One region of the Streptomyces sp. NPDC001832 genome, then DNA from elsewhere that is predicted to be linked to it. Evidence: riboswitches for the same ligand, from Rfam matches in the RefSeq annotation. Region 1 holds a riboswitch; the other holds the start of a gene.
The links. Region 1 has a riboswitch for glycine ahead of gcvP (aminomethyl-transferring glycine dehydrogenase). Riboswitches for the same ligand answer to the same signal wherever they lie in the genome.
Positions count from the first base shown of each region.

Region 2: it holds a riboswitch for glycine, as region 1 does, so the genes downstream of both, gcvT (glycine cleavage system aminomethyltransferase GcvT) here and gcvP (aminomethyl-transferring glycine dehydrogenase) in region 1, are expected to answer to the same signal.

Region 1 covers NZ_JBEOYU010000020.1:91,759-98,619, reverse strand. Annotated here, with positions in the region: gene ABT115_RS17955 (DNA polymerase IV) at 1-821, shown strand, start outside; gene ABT115_RS17950 (PRC-barrel domain-containing protein) at 746-1,114, opposite strand; glycine riboswitch at 1,228-1,324, shown strand; gene gcvP (aminomethyl-transferring glycine dehydrogenase) at 1,519-4,404, shown strand; gene ABT115_RS17940 (DUF5999 family protein) at 4,493-4,699, opposite strand; gene ABT115_RS17935 (hypothetical protein) at 5,017-5,610, opposite strand; gene ABT115_RS17930 (glutamate-cysteine ligase family protein) at 6,095-6,861, shown strand, end outside.
Region 2 covers NZ_JBEOYU010000024.1:64,208-71,068, forward strand. Annotated here, with positions in the region: gene ABT115_RS19680 (enhanced serine sensitivity protein SseB) at 61-831, opposite strand; gene ABT115_RS19685 (AAA family ATPase) at 893-1,570, opposite strand; glycine riboswitch at 1,729-1,826, shown strand; gene gcvT (glycine cleavage system aminomethyltransferase GcvT) at 1,968-3,083, shown strand; gene gcvH (glycine cleavage system protein GcvH) at 3,175-3,552, shown strand; gene glyA (serine hydroxymethyltransferase) at 3,572-4,831, shown strand; gene ABT115_RS19705 (L-serine ammonia-lyase) at 5,015-6,436, shown strand; gene ABT115_RS19710 (hypothetical protein) at 6,556-6,831, opposite strand; gene ABT115_RS19715 (hypothetical protein) at 6,842-6,861, shown strand, end outside.

The DNA of each region.
Region 1 (6,861 bases):
AGCTCGTACGCCTGCTCGGGAAGGCGCACGGCGGCTCGCTCCACCGCATGTCGTTCGGATACGACGACCGGCCCGTGGTCGCGGAGCGGGACGCGAAATCGGTGTCGGTCGAGGACACCTTCGACGCCGACCTGCACGACCGGCTGCGGGTGAGGACGGAGGTGGAACGGCTGGCCGACCGGTGTGTCCAGCGGTTGCGGGGTGCGGGGCGGTCTGGGCGGACGGTGGTGCTGAAGGTACGGCGCTACGACTTCTCCACCCTGACGAGGTCCGAGACGCTGCGTGGGCCCACGGACGACCCCACAGTGGTCCGGGAGGCCGCCGCACGGCTTCTGGAGGCCGTGGACACCACCGGAGGCGTACGGCTCCTGGGCGTGGGCGTCACGGGCCTTGCCGACTACACGCAGGAAGACCTCTTCGCCCAGGCCGCGGGGGACCGGGCCGCAATCGAGGAAACGACCGAGGAGGAGACAGTGGCGGAGGGCGACGGGGACAAGCTCGTGGACAGTGCGCAGGAGGAGGCCCAGGGGACCGCTGAGCAGCTCGCCGCACGGCGCTGGCCCGCCGGACACGACGTACGTCATGACACGTACGGCCATGGCTGGGTGCAGGGCAGTGGTGTCGGCCGGGTCACGGTGCGGTTCGAGGAGCCCTGGTCGGCGCCCGGCCGGGTGCGTACGTTCCGGATCGACGATCCGGAACTGCAGCCGGCCGATCCGCTGCCGCTGATACGGAACGCGGTGGACTACTCGTCCTGGCCGGACAGCGTGCCGAAGTCCCTGTCGGGTCCGGTCTCCTCGGGCGGGGAGTCGAGACCGTAGTGACGGTAGAGCTGAAGTTCCTGTTCCGGCGAGAGATGGCGGCCGACGCCGAAGTCGGGTGCGTCCTTGATCAGCGCACGGTCGAACGGGACGCGGAGCGAATCCTCCACGAATTCGCTGGGTTCCAGCGGGACGAACGCGTCCCGGCTGAAGAGCCCGGTACGCACGGCGGCCCACTCGGGCACACCGGTCGCGTCGTCGAGGTACACCTCGTCCACGGTTCCGATTTTGGTGCCCTTGCGGTCGAATGCCTTGCGGCCGATCAGGCGGCGCGGATCGATGTCGGACTGCACGGTCCCTCCCACTGGTCGCGGCTACTCCACAAGCACTACAGAAGTGCAGATCCGGGGGGTTGGCCACTCGAGAACTGCGCTGCGAACCCCGCTGGTAGGCTGGTTACGGCTGCTGACCCCGTGCGGGAGAGTCCTCCGGAGCGAATCCGAAGGCGCCGAAGGAGCAAATCCTCCCCGGAATCTCTCAGGCCCCCGTACCGCGCGGACGAGGTCACTCTGGAAAGCAGGGCGGGTTCCGTGCGGCCGAGTGCCGGTACGGCTCCCTTCCTCACCGACGGTGAAAGCCGGTACGCCTCAGGGCGCGCCGGTGAAGCTCTCAGGTTGAGATGACAGAGGGGGAGGCCGTTCGGGCACCCGCGCCGTGGTGCCCCTCGCAGGTCGTGACAGACCAGGAGGCCTCCACCATGACCCCCCGTCGCACTCCGCTCTCCCAGCTGGAGCAGGGCATCCCCTTCGAACAGCGCCACGTCGGACCTGATGCCGAGGCGCAGGCGAAGATGCTCGCTCAGGTCGGTTACGGCTCGCTCGACGACCTGACTGCGGCCGCGGTGCCCGATGTCATCAAGAGCGCGGAGGCACTCCAGTTGCCGGGCGCCCGTACCGAGGCCGAGGTTCTCGCCGAGCTGCGCGCCCTTGCCGACCGCAACCAGGTGCTGGCCCCGATGATCGGGCTCGGCTACTACGGCACCTTCACCCCGCCGGTGATCCTTCGCAACGTCATGGAGAACCCCGCCTGGTACACGGCCTACACGCCGTACCAGCCGGAGATCTCGCAGGGCCGCCTGGAGGCGCTCCTCAACTTCCAGACGATGGTCGCCGAGCTGACCGGGCTGCCCACCTCCGGCGCTTCCCTGCTCGACGAGGGCACCGCGGCCGCTGAGGCCATGGCGCTCTCGCGGCGCGTAGCCAAGGTGAAGAACGGTGTCTTCCTGGTCGACGCCGACGCGCTGCCGCAGACGATCGCCGTCATCGAGACCCGCGCCGAGCCGACCGGTGTCGAGGTTGTCGTCGCCGACCTCTCCGACGGCATCCCGGCAGAGATCGCCGAGCGCGGTGTCTTCGGTGTCCTGCTGCAGTACCCGGGCGCCTCCGGGGCGGTACGGAACATCGAGCCCGTTATCGAGCAGGCCCACGAACTCGGTGCGATCGTCACGGTGGCCGCCGATCTGCTGGCCCTGACCCTGCTGACCTCACCGGGCGAGCTGGGTGCGGACATCGCCGTCGGCACCACGCAGCGTTTCGGCGTGCCGATGGGCTTCGGCGGACCGCACGCCGGCTTCATGGCCGTGCGCGAGAAGTTCGCCCGCAGCCTGCCGGGCCGCCTCGTCGGCGTATCCGTGGACGCGGACGGCAACAAGGCATACCGGTTGGCCCTGCAGACCCGCGAGCAGCACATCCGCCGCGAGAAAGCCACCAGCAACATCTGTACCGCTCAGGTGCTGCTCGCTGTCATGGCCGGGATGTACGCCGTGTACCACGGCCCGGACGGGCTGCGGACGATCGCTCGGCGCACCCACCGCTACGCGACAATCCTGGCTGAGGGCCTGCGCACCTCCGGCATCGACGTCGTGACCGGCGCCTACTTCGACACCCTCACCGTGCGTGTCCCGGGGAAGGCCGCCGATGTCGTGGCCGGTGCCCGCGAGCGCGGTGTCAACCTGCGGCTCATCGACGCCGACCTGGTCTCCCTCGCCTGCGACGAGACCACCACGCGTACCCAGATCGCCGCCGTCTGGGCCGCTTTCGGCGCCGACGGAGACATCGAGGCGCTGGACGCCGCGGCTGCCGACGCGCTGCCCGAGGGCCTGCTGCGCACCGGCGAGATCCTCACCCACCCGGTCTTCCACCAGCACCGTTCGGAGACCGCGATGCTGCGCTACCTGCGCAAGCTCGCCGACCGGGACTACGCCTTGGACCGCGGCATGATCCCGCTCGGCTCCTGCACCATGAAGCTGAACGCGACCACCGAGATGGAGTCGATCACCTGGCCCGAGTTCGGCGCACTGCACCCCTTCGCGCCGGCCGAGCAGGCACAGGGCTTCCTCACCCTCATCCGTGAGCTGGAGGAACGCCTCGCCGAGGTCACCGGGTACGACGCGGTCTCGATCCAGCCGAACGCCGGATCGCAGGGCGAGTTCGCCGGCCTCCTGGCCGTGCGTGCGTACCACCGGGCCAACGGCGACGACCAGCGGACCATCTGCCTCATCCCGTCCTCTGCGCACGGCACCAACGCCGCCAGCGCCGTGATGGCCGGCATGAAGGTCGTCGTGGTGAAGACCGCCGACGACGGCGAGGTCGACATCGAGGACCTCCGCGCCAAGATCGAGAAGCACCGCGACGAGCTCGCCGTGCTCATGATCACGTACCCATCGACGCACGGTGTGTTTGAGGAGCACGTTGCCGACATCTGCGCCGAGGTGCACGACGCCGGCGGTCAGGTGTACGTCGACGGTGCCAACCTCAACGCTCTGGTCGGCCTCGCCAAGCCGGGCCGGTTCGGTGGTGACGTCTCGCACCTGAACCTGCACAAGACCTTCTGCATCCCGCACGGCGGCGGCGGCCCCGGCGTCGGCCCGGTCGGTGTGCGCGCGCACCTCGCGCCGTACCTGCCGAACCACCCGCTGCAGCCCGCGGCGGGGCCGGAGACCGGTGTTGGACCTGTCTCGGCCGCTCCGTGGGGCTCGGCCGGCATTCTCCCCATCTCCTGGGCGTACGTACGCCTGATGGGCGGGGAGGGCCTGAAGCGTGCGACGCAGGTCGCCGTACTTGCCGCCAACTACATCGCCAAGCGTCTCGAACCGCACTACCCGATTCTGTACAACGGTCCGGCCGGGCTCGTCGCGCACGAGTGCATCGTGGACCTGCGGCCGATCACCAAGGCCACCGGCGTCAGCGTCGACGACATCGCCAAGCGTCTGATCGACTACGGCTTCCACTCGCCGACCATGTCGTTCCCGGTCGCCGGGACGCTGATGATCGAGCCGACCGAGAGCGAGAACCTCGCGGAGCTCGACCGCTTCTGCGACACGATGGTCGCCATTCGCGGCGAGGTCGAGAAGGTGACCTCCGGCGAGTGGAGCGCGGACGACAACCCACTGACCAACGCTCCGCACACCGCGGCGATGCTGGGCGGGGAGTGGGATCACGGATACAGCCGTGAGGTGGCGGTCTTCCCGGCCGGAGTCTCGGCCGCCGACAAGTACTGGCCGCCGGTGCGCCGGATCGACGGTGCCTTCGGTGACCGCAACCTCGTCTGCTCCTGCCCGCCACTGGACGAGTACGACAACTGAGGTATGAGCGGTAGGGCGTGACGCGGACATGCGTCGGGGCCGGTGCGGAGAGTTCTCCGGGCCGGCCCCAGTTCGTACCGGCCGGGGGTCAGGCGGCCTTCATCACCCGGCCGGTCCCCAGGGGTCGGTGCGGGGCGATGATCTGCCCGTCCGGGAGCAGCTCACCGGTGTCCTCGAAGAGCAGGACGCCGTTGCACAGCAGGCTCCAGCCTTGTTCCGGGTGGTGTGCCGTCAGACGGGCGGCTTCCCGGTCGGCTGAGTCGGCGGTCGGGCATGGTGGCTGGTGTTGGCACATGGGTGGGTTCTTTCGCTGTGTTGTGGTGGATGTCCTGCGGCCTGATGAGTTGTTCATGGTCGCCCCCCGTATCGATCGGTCGGGTCCCAGTGTTGCCCCACGGGCGTCAATCCGCAGGGATTTCGCAGCAGCACTTCTCCCTGCTCCGAGGACGCGTCACCCGGCCGGTGGGTTCACCGCAACTGCACTGTCCCTTCGGGTGGTTCGGGGTGGCCGGACCGGGCTAGTCCGGATGGGCGGGATGTGTGGCCCGCAGCTCTGTGCCCCGCCGAGACGGTGGCGGGGCACAGAGCGGTGATGTGGGATGCGGCCCGTCGTCAGGCCGGTGATCCGAGCAAGGGACCGGTGCCCGGGGTGATACGCAGCGTCATCACGCGGAGCAGATCGGCGACCCGATGCGGGCGATGCGCCGCGATACCTGGAGGTGCGGGTGCCAGCGGTACCAGGAGATCGGCGGGGGCGAGTGCCCCGCCGGAGGCGTCGGCCTCGGTGTCGGCGTGCAGCCACAGCGCCAGCATATAGAGCTCCGGAATGGACAGCAGCCGTGGCTGGTAGTGCGGTGTCACCGTCTCGGCCTGGCGCAGGGCGAGTTCGGTCGAGGCGATATACGGGCCCTCGAAGAAGTGCGAGAAGGTCCAGCCGTCCGGGGTGAGCATGGTGTCTGCCGCGGCGACGGCCTGCTCCGAGCTGCGGATCAGGAACCGCCACGCGGCAAGCCGGGTGGCGGGTGCGAGCCCGCTCGGACCGATCCGGCCCAGTACATGGACGGGGAGCGGGAGTTCGGGGCTCAGCGGTCCCTGGGCGGATCGGAGAGCAGGTGTGCGGGCCTCGCGGACTGCGGTGGGTGAACCGAGTGCCGCGAGAACGCTGCGCAGAGCGGGCGCGGGAGCCGGGGAAACATGCAGCGGCATAGTGGGTCGCCTCTCACTTCGGAGACACGGTGATGCGTGGGCGGGTGCAGACGGCGCTGTCGGCGTGCGGGGCCAGAGGGGGCCGGTGACTGGGCCGGTGCGTCAACTCTCTGCCTCGTCCGCGAAGTTTATACGACACGTGTTCGCGCAGTGATTCCACTAGCCGTCGCAGGTATTGCCGACAAGGCGGCATCAGGACTTTATTATGCGGAGATTCTGCTGATTCTTCGTCAGCGGCGCAGCCACTGCCAGGGGTTTTTCCCTGGAGGCGGTCGGCCGAAACGCATCGTCGTTTTCGCCACGCACCGGGTGGCGGAAACTGCGCACTGCACCATGCCGAAGGAATGTGCCCCGGCGGACCGTCCTCAGATTAGTGGGAGCGCGGCGTTCATGGGGGCGTTATGGATCACCTGGCCTGGGCATTATCGATCGTGACGCGAGCGGCCTGGGCCGCGGGCCGCCCACTCGAGGGAGGGACGCTTCGATGGGGGAGAAGGTCGTGGCGGGCGCCTTTGATCTGTCCGATCGGCAGAGGTGCCGGAGGAAGCTTCGCCAGTGCCTCGAGGGGCTGGAGAGGCTCCTGACGGAGCGGAGGTTCGACCGCCCCCGCAACCTGATGGGCATGGAGATCGAGCTGAATCTGGCAGGTTCCGACGGCATGCCGAAGATGATGAATGGGGAGGTGCTCCCGCGCATCGCGAGCCATGATTTCCAGACCGAACTCGGGATGTTCAATTTGGAGGTGAACATTGTCCCGCACCACCTGGACGGACGCGTTTTCGATCAGCTGGCCGAAGAGCTCAGGACCGGCCTCGGATATGCCCATCGGAAGGCGGGCGAGGTCGATGCCGGGATCGTGATGATCGGAATTCTGCCCACCCTGGTCCGTCAGGACCTCGTTGCGGCGAACCTCTCGGCCGCGGAACGCTACACACTGCTGGACGAGCAAATGACGGCTGCGCGGGGCGAAGACTTCTTGCTCGATATCCAAGGCGTGGAGCGATTGGTCTCTACCTCCACCTCGATCATTCCCGAGGCCGCCTGTACATCAATTCAGCTGCATCTGCAGGTGACCCCGGCGCGCTTCGCGGCCGTATGGAACGCGGCCCAGGCCGTCGCCGGAGTCCAGATCGCCCTCGGCGCCAACTCGCCCTTCCTGTTAGGCAGGGAGCTGTGGCGGGAATCGCGGCCGCCGCTCTTCCAGCAGGCCACGGACACCAGACCGCCCGAACTCCAGAACCAAGGGGTACG
Region 2 (6,861 bases), on a different contig from region 1:
CGACTTGACGCCTTGGGGCGACGTGGTGATCCACTCCGAAGGCGTCCGCGGCACCGAGTGCTACTGGCCGGCGCGCTGGTAGAACGGCCGGAGCTTCTCCCGCATCCAGTCGCCGACCGGGTCCTGCGCCACATCGAGCAGGACCAGATTGACCGGCCAGGGCACCTCGACGCGGCCGAGCGCACGGCCGAGGGCATCCATCGGGGCGTTCTGCCCGGCACCCTGCAAGGTGGAGCACTCGACGCCGATGAAGAGGACGGGCTCGCCGCCCTCGATGCTGGCCAGCGCCCGGCGTGCGGTGAGCACGACACCGCTCTCCTCGAATTCGCCGGCCGCCGCGGAGAGGAAGTCGACGGGCTCCTCCTGCCAGGCCGGCTCAAACAGCCGGACCCTGCCTCCGCCGGTCGGTCCGTCCAGCGGGGTACGTCCGGCGCGGCAGAGCTCCGCCACGGCGGGCGGCGGCAGCGGCATCCCGACGGCGCCGCCCGGGTTCACGGCGATGCCGAGCTGCGGGGGCAGGCCGCGGGCGAATTCGCGGGCGGGCGCGACGGTGAAGGACATATGGGTACCGACGCAGCTGCGGAACTGGTGTTCGGAGCTGAATACGGGAACGTACGCAGCGCCCTCGATCTCCAGCGTGGGCAGGTCGAGGTCGGGGGAGTCGGGTCCGCCGCCGTTGGGCAGGGGCACCCAGACCTGACTGCGCCCGAGCACCTCGACGAGCCGTCCGCCCGCCTCCGGGCTGCCCACGGAGGCCATCAGAACTTCTTCGAGCTCATTGGCCGGCCATCCGCTCTGCGGATGGGACTGGACCTGTGCCGGAATGTCCACTGCTTCCCCTTCTTGCCCGAGCCTTCCGGCAGAAGATTAACGTCCGGCCGCCTCTCAGGCCCTATGCGTCCGCGAACGCGATCCGGCCCAGCTTCCCCGCCGCCTCCCGGTCCAGCAGCACCGCCGAAGCGCACCCGGGCGGCAACAGGCCGATCTCGGTGTTCCGCAGCAGCCTCCCCACCGCCCTGCGGTGCCGGGCGAAGGCATATCCGGAGACGCCGCGTCCACGCTCCCGCTGGCCCTCCCTCGCCGTCTGCGGTGTGACGTCGAGAAGGACGAGGTGGAGGACGCGGCCCCGGCGCCGCGCATCACGGGCCAGCCAGCCGCGTACCCATGCCTGGGTTCCGCAGTCGTGGACGACGACGGATTCACCGGAGCGCAGCGCCCGCCGCAGTCCCCAGTAGTGGGCGACGCGGACGAGGGGCCGGTAGAGGGCGTACGGCAGTAAGCGGGGCATTCTCCGCGCCCAGCGGTCCCGGGTGTCCTGGGAGTCGATGGCGCGGTCCGCGGTGACCGCCCGCCGGATGAGCGTCGACTTGCCGCTGCCGGGCAGCCCGGAGACCACCACCACGTCACCCGCCGCGAAACGCAGGCTGCGCGGACTGTGCCCGGCCCGCTCCCGCAGATCCCGTACGACGGGCGCGTGCGTGCCGATCGCTTCCGTGGGCGGAGCCCCTGTCTGTGCGGGCATCGCGCCATGCGTGGCCCCCGCGGTGGTCGCGTATCGCTGCAACGTCATCGCCCTCCCCTGTCGGGTCACCCCACGTATGCCCATGAAGTGTAAAGAAAAGGTAATGCGATACAACCGTCCGCGCCGCCGATTTCCCGTGAGGGACCGGGGCCCCACTCCGGTGCGATGCATGCAATGATGACTCGGCCAACTGCATAAAGGCCGCTTGAATCCGCGCGGGAGAGTTCCGGTCACTGCATGTGCCGGGCGCCGAAGGAGCAAGTTCCTCCCTTGAATCTCTCAGGCCCCGTACCGCGCGGATGAGGCAGATCTGAAAAGCGGGCCGCTCTGCGGCTCCACCCAAGGTGCAAGCCGACCCTCCGCGGGGGCTCTCGGCGAACCTCTCAGGTTCCGATGACAGATGGGGAGGGATCGTCCTCGTCGTCATGCCCCGGGAGCCACATCCATGAGCACCGCCCCCCGTCTCACCGCCCTCGATGCCCTGCACCGTTCGCTGGGCGCGACCATGACCGACTTCGCGGGCTGGGACATGCCCCTGCGGTACGCCAGCGAGCGCGACGAGCACAACGCGGTGCGTACCAGGGCCGGTCTCTTCGACTTGTCGCACATGGGCGAGATCACCGTCACCGGCCCCGCGGCCGCGGCCTTCCTGAACTTCGCGCTGGTCGGCAACATCGGCACCGTCGCCGTCGGCCGTGCCCGCTACACGATGATCTGCGCCGAGGACGGCGGCATCCTCGACGACCTGATCGTCTACCGCCTGGGTGACATTGAATACATGGTCGTCGCCAACGCCGGGAACGCCCAGATCGTGCTGGACGCGCTGACCGCGCGGGCCGACGGCTTCGACGCCGAGGTGCGCGACGACCGCGACGCGTACGCGCTGCTCGCCGTCCAGGGCCCCGAGTCCCCCGCCATCCTGGCCTCCGTCACCGATGCCGACCTGGACGGTCTGAAGTACTACGCCGGCCTGCCCGGCACGGTCGCCGGTGTCCCCGCGCTGATTGCCCGCACCGGCTACACCGGCGAGGACGGCTTCGAACTGTTCGTCGCCCCCGAGCACGCCGAGCACCTGTGGAAGGCCCTCACCGAGGCGGGCGCCTCCCACGGCCTGATCCCGTGCGGGCTCTCCTGCCGCGACACGCTGCGTCTGGAGGCCGGCATGCCGCTCTACGGGCACGAGCTGACCACCGGGCTGACCCCGTTCGACGCCGGTCTGGGCCGGGTCGTGAAGTTCGAGAAGGAGGGTGACTTCGTCGGCCGCAAGGCCCTTCAGGCCGCCGCCGAGCGCGCCGAGACCGCCCCGCCCCGCAAGCTGGTCGGACTGATCGCCGAGGGCCGCCGGGTGCCGCGCGCCGGCTACCCCGTGGTCGCCGAGGGCCAGGTCATTGGCGAGGTCACCTCGGGCGCCCCGTCGCCCACCCTGGGCAAGCCGATCGCCATCGCGTACGTGGACGCCGCGCACGCCACGCCCGGCACCGCGGGTGTCGGAGTGGACATCCGGGGCAGCCACGAGCCGTACGAGGTCGTGGCGCTGCCGTTCTACAAGCGCCAGAAGTGACGTCCGCGCACCTCAGAAGTGACGCAGTCGCGTCTCACACCGTAAGACCACCGTTCATCAGCACTCCCCCGCGTACAGGAGAATTCAGGTCATGAGCAACCCCCAGCAGCTGCGTTACAGCAAGGAGCACGAGTGGCTGTCGGCCGTCGAGGACGGTGTGGCCACGGTCGGTATCACCGAGTTCGCCGCCAACGCGCTCGGTGATGTCGTCTACGCCCAGCTCCCCGACGTCGGTGACACGGTGACCGCGGGCGAGACCTGTGGTGAGCTGGAGTCGACCAAGTCGGTGAGCGACCTGTACTCGCCGGTGACCGGTGAGATCACCGCCGCGAACCAGGACGTCGTGGACGACCCGTCGCTGGTGAACTCCGCTCCCTTCGAGGGCGGCTGGCTGTTCAAGGTACGCGTGGCGGAGGAGCCGAAGGACCTGCTCTCCGCCGACGAGTACACCGAGTTCTCCGGCAACTGAGACCCAAAGGGACCACCTGATGTCGCTTCTCAACTCCTCCCTCCACGAGCTGGACCCGGACGTCGCCGCCGCTGTCGACGCCGAGCTCCACCGTCAGCAGTCCACCCTCGAAATGATCGCCTCGGAGAATTTCGCTCCGGTCGCGGTCATGGAGGCCCAGGGCTCCGTCCTCACCAACAAGTACGCCGAGGGCTACCCCGGCCGCCGTTACTACGGCGGCTGTGAGCACGTCGACGTCGTCGAGCAGATCGCCATCGACCGCATCAAGGCACTGTTCGGCGCCGAGGCCGCGAACGTCCAGCCGCACTCCGGTGCGCAGGCCAACGCCGCCGCGATGTTCGCGCTGCTGAAGCCCGGCGACACGATCATGGGCCTGAACCTGGCCCACGGCGGTCACCTGACCCACGGCATGAAGATCAACTTCTCCGGCAAGCTCTACAACGTGGTCCCGTACCACGTCGACGACACCGGCGTCGTGGACATGGCCGAGGTCGAGCGTCTGGCCAAGGAGTCCAAGCCGAAGCTGATCGTCGCCGGCTGGTCCGCGTACCCCCGCCAGCTGGACTTCGCCGCCTTCCGCCGCATCGCGGACGAGGTCGGCGCGTACCTGATGGTCGACATGGCACACTTCGCCGGCCTGGTGGCCGCCGGCCTGCACCCCAACCCGGTGCCGCACGCCCATGTCGTCACGACCACCACGCACAAGACCCTCGGCGGTCCGCGCGGTGGCGTCATCCTGTCGACGCAGGAACTCGCCAAGAAGATCAACTCCGCGGTCTTCCCGGGGCAGCAGGGCGGTCCGCTGGAGCACGTGATCGCGGCCAAGGCGGTCTCGTTCAAGGTCGCGGCGACCGAGGAGTTCAAGGAGCGCCAGCAGCGCACCCTGGACGGCGCCCGCATCCTCGCCGAGCGCCTGGTCCAGCCGGACGTCACCGAGGTCGGTGTCTCCGTGCTGTCCGGCGGTACGGACGTCCACCTGGTCCTCGTCGACCTGCGCAACTCCGAGCTGGACGGCCAGCAGGCCGAGGACCGGCTGCACGAGCTGGGGATCACGGTCAACCGGAACGCCATCCCGAACGACCCGCGGCCCCCGATGGTCACCTCGGGTCTGCGGATCGGTACGCCGGCCCTGGCCACCCGCGGATTCCAGGCCGAGGACTTCACCGAGGTCGCGGAGATCATCGCGTCGGCGCTCAAGCCGTCCTACGACGCGGATGCACTGAAGGCCCGCGTCGTCGCGCTGGCCGAGAAGTTCCCGCTGTATCCCGGCCTGAAGTAGTCCGGGTCAGAGGGTGTCCTGAAGTAATCCGGGACACACTTCGTCACGTTTCGGGCGGGGCACCGCGCACACTGGCCAGTGGGCGCGGTGCCCCATCCCTTGTCCCCGCTGCTCTTCGGGCCGACCGGCCCGTACCGCACCACCCGGCAGACAACGGCGTCTACCAACCCTTAGGAGTTCTCCGTGGCCATCTCGGTCTTCGACCTGTTCTCGATCGGCATCGGCCCGTCCAGCTCCCATACGGTCGGTCCGATGCGCGCCGCCCGGATGTTCGCGCGGCGGCTGAAGAACGAGGGCCTCATCGCCCACACCGCCTCCATACGCGCCGAGCTGTACGGCTCGCTCGGTGCGACCGGCCACGGCCACGGCACCCCCAAGGCCGTCCTGCTCGGTCTGGAGGGCGAGTCGCCCCGCAGCGTCGACGTGGAGGCCGCCGACGACCGGGTCGAACGGATCCGTACCACCGGCCGGATCAACCTGCTCGGCATGCACGAGATCGACTTCGACGCCGACGAGCAGCTGATCCTGCACCGCCGCAAGGCGCTTCCCTACCACGCCAACGGCATGACGATCTTCGCCTTCGACCGCGACGGCGCCACGCTGCTGGAGAAGACCTACTACTCGGTCGGCGGCGGCTTTGTGGTCGACGAGGACGCGGTGGGCGAGGACCGGATCGTCCTCGACGACACCGTGCTGAAGCACCCCTTCCGCACCGGCGACGAATTGCTGCGGCTGTCGGAGGACACCGGCCTGTCCATCTCCTCGCTGATGCTGGAGAACGAGAAGGCCTGGCGCACCGAGGACGAGATCCGCTCGGGTCTGCTGGACATCTGGCACGTCATGCAGGCCTGCGTCTCGCGCGGCATGTCCCGCGAGGGCATCCTGCCCGGCGGCCTCAAGGTCCGCCGCCGCGCCGCGACCAGCGCCCGCCAACTGCGCGCCGAGGGCGACCCTTCCCCAAGCTCTCAGCTGCGTTCGAGCGGGGGACACCCCACTACCCATGCAATGGAGTGGATCACCCTCTACGCAATGGCGGTCAACGAGGAGAACGCGGCGGGCGGCCGCGTCGTCACCGCCCCCACCAACGGCGCCGCGGGCATCATCCCGGCCGTGCTGCACTACTACATGAACTTCGCGGCCGGCGGCGCCACCGAGGCGGAGAAGGAGGACAGCGTCGTCCGCTTCCTCCTGGCCGCCGGAGCCATCGGCATGCTCTTCAAGGAGAACGCCTCCATCTCCGGCGCCGAGGTCGGCTGCCAGGGCGAGGTCGGCTCCGCCTGCTCCATGGCCGCGGGCGCCCTCGCCGAGGTCCTCGGCGGCACGCCCGAGCAGGTCGAGAACGCCGCCGAGATCGGCATGGAACACAACCTCGGCCTGACCTGCGACCCGGTCGGCGGTCTCGTCCAGATCCCGTGCATCGAGCGCAACGGCATGGCCGCGGTCAAGGCCGTCACGGCGGCGAAGATGGCGCTGCGCGGCGACGGCAGCCACAAGGTCTCCCTCGACAAGGTCATCAAGACCATGAAGGAGACGGGCGCGGACATGAGCGTGAAGTACAAGGAGACGGCGCGCGGCGGGCTCGCGGTAAACATCATCGAGTGCTAGGCAAATAGGCCCTGACCAGCGTGTTCGTACCTTTCAGCGCCGTCAGGGCCTTCCCTGCTTACGCGGCGGAATGTCCCTGGGACACCCGTCTCGAGTTGACTGTGCAGTTGCCAGCGATGTCAACTGCTGGCGCTGGCGCAGGAGGCCGTTGTGTATCCCCCGCTGACCGCGACGCCGTAGGCGCCGGTGGTGACGTCCCGGGTGAAGGTGACCGTCCTGAAGCCGCCCGTGTAGAAGGCGTATGGCTGGGCACCCTGCACGATCAGGGCGCCGTCGCTGCTCGAGAGCTTTCTACCTGCCGCACCGAAGGTGTCGAAGCCGACCGCGCCGTCGGCGTCCTGGCCGTGGGCGGTCTGCCATTTCTCGGTAGCGGCGTCCGAACACTTCGTCCTCAAGGGCAGCCTGTTGCCTGCCCAGTTCGGCGC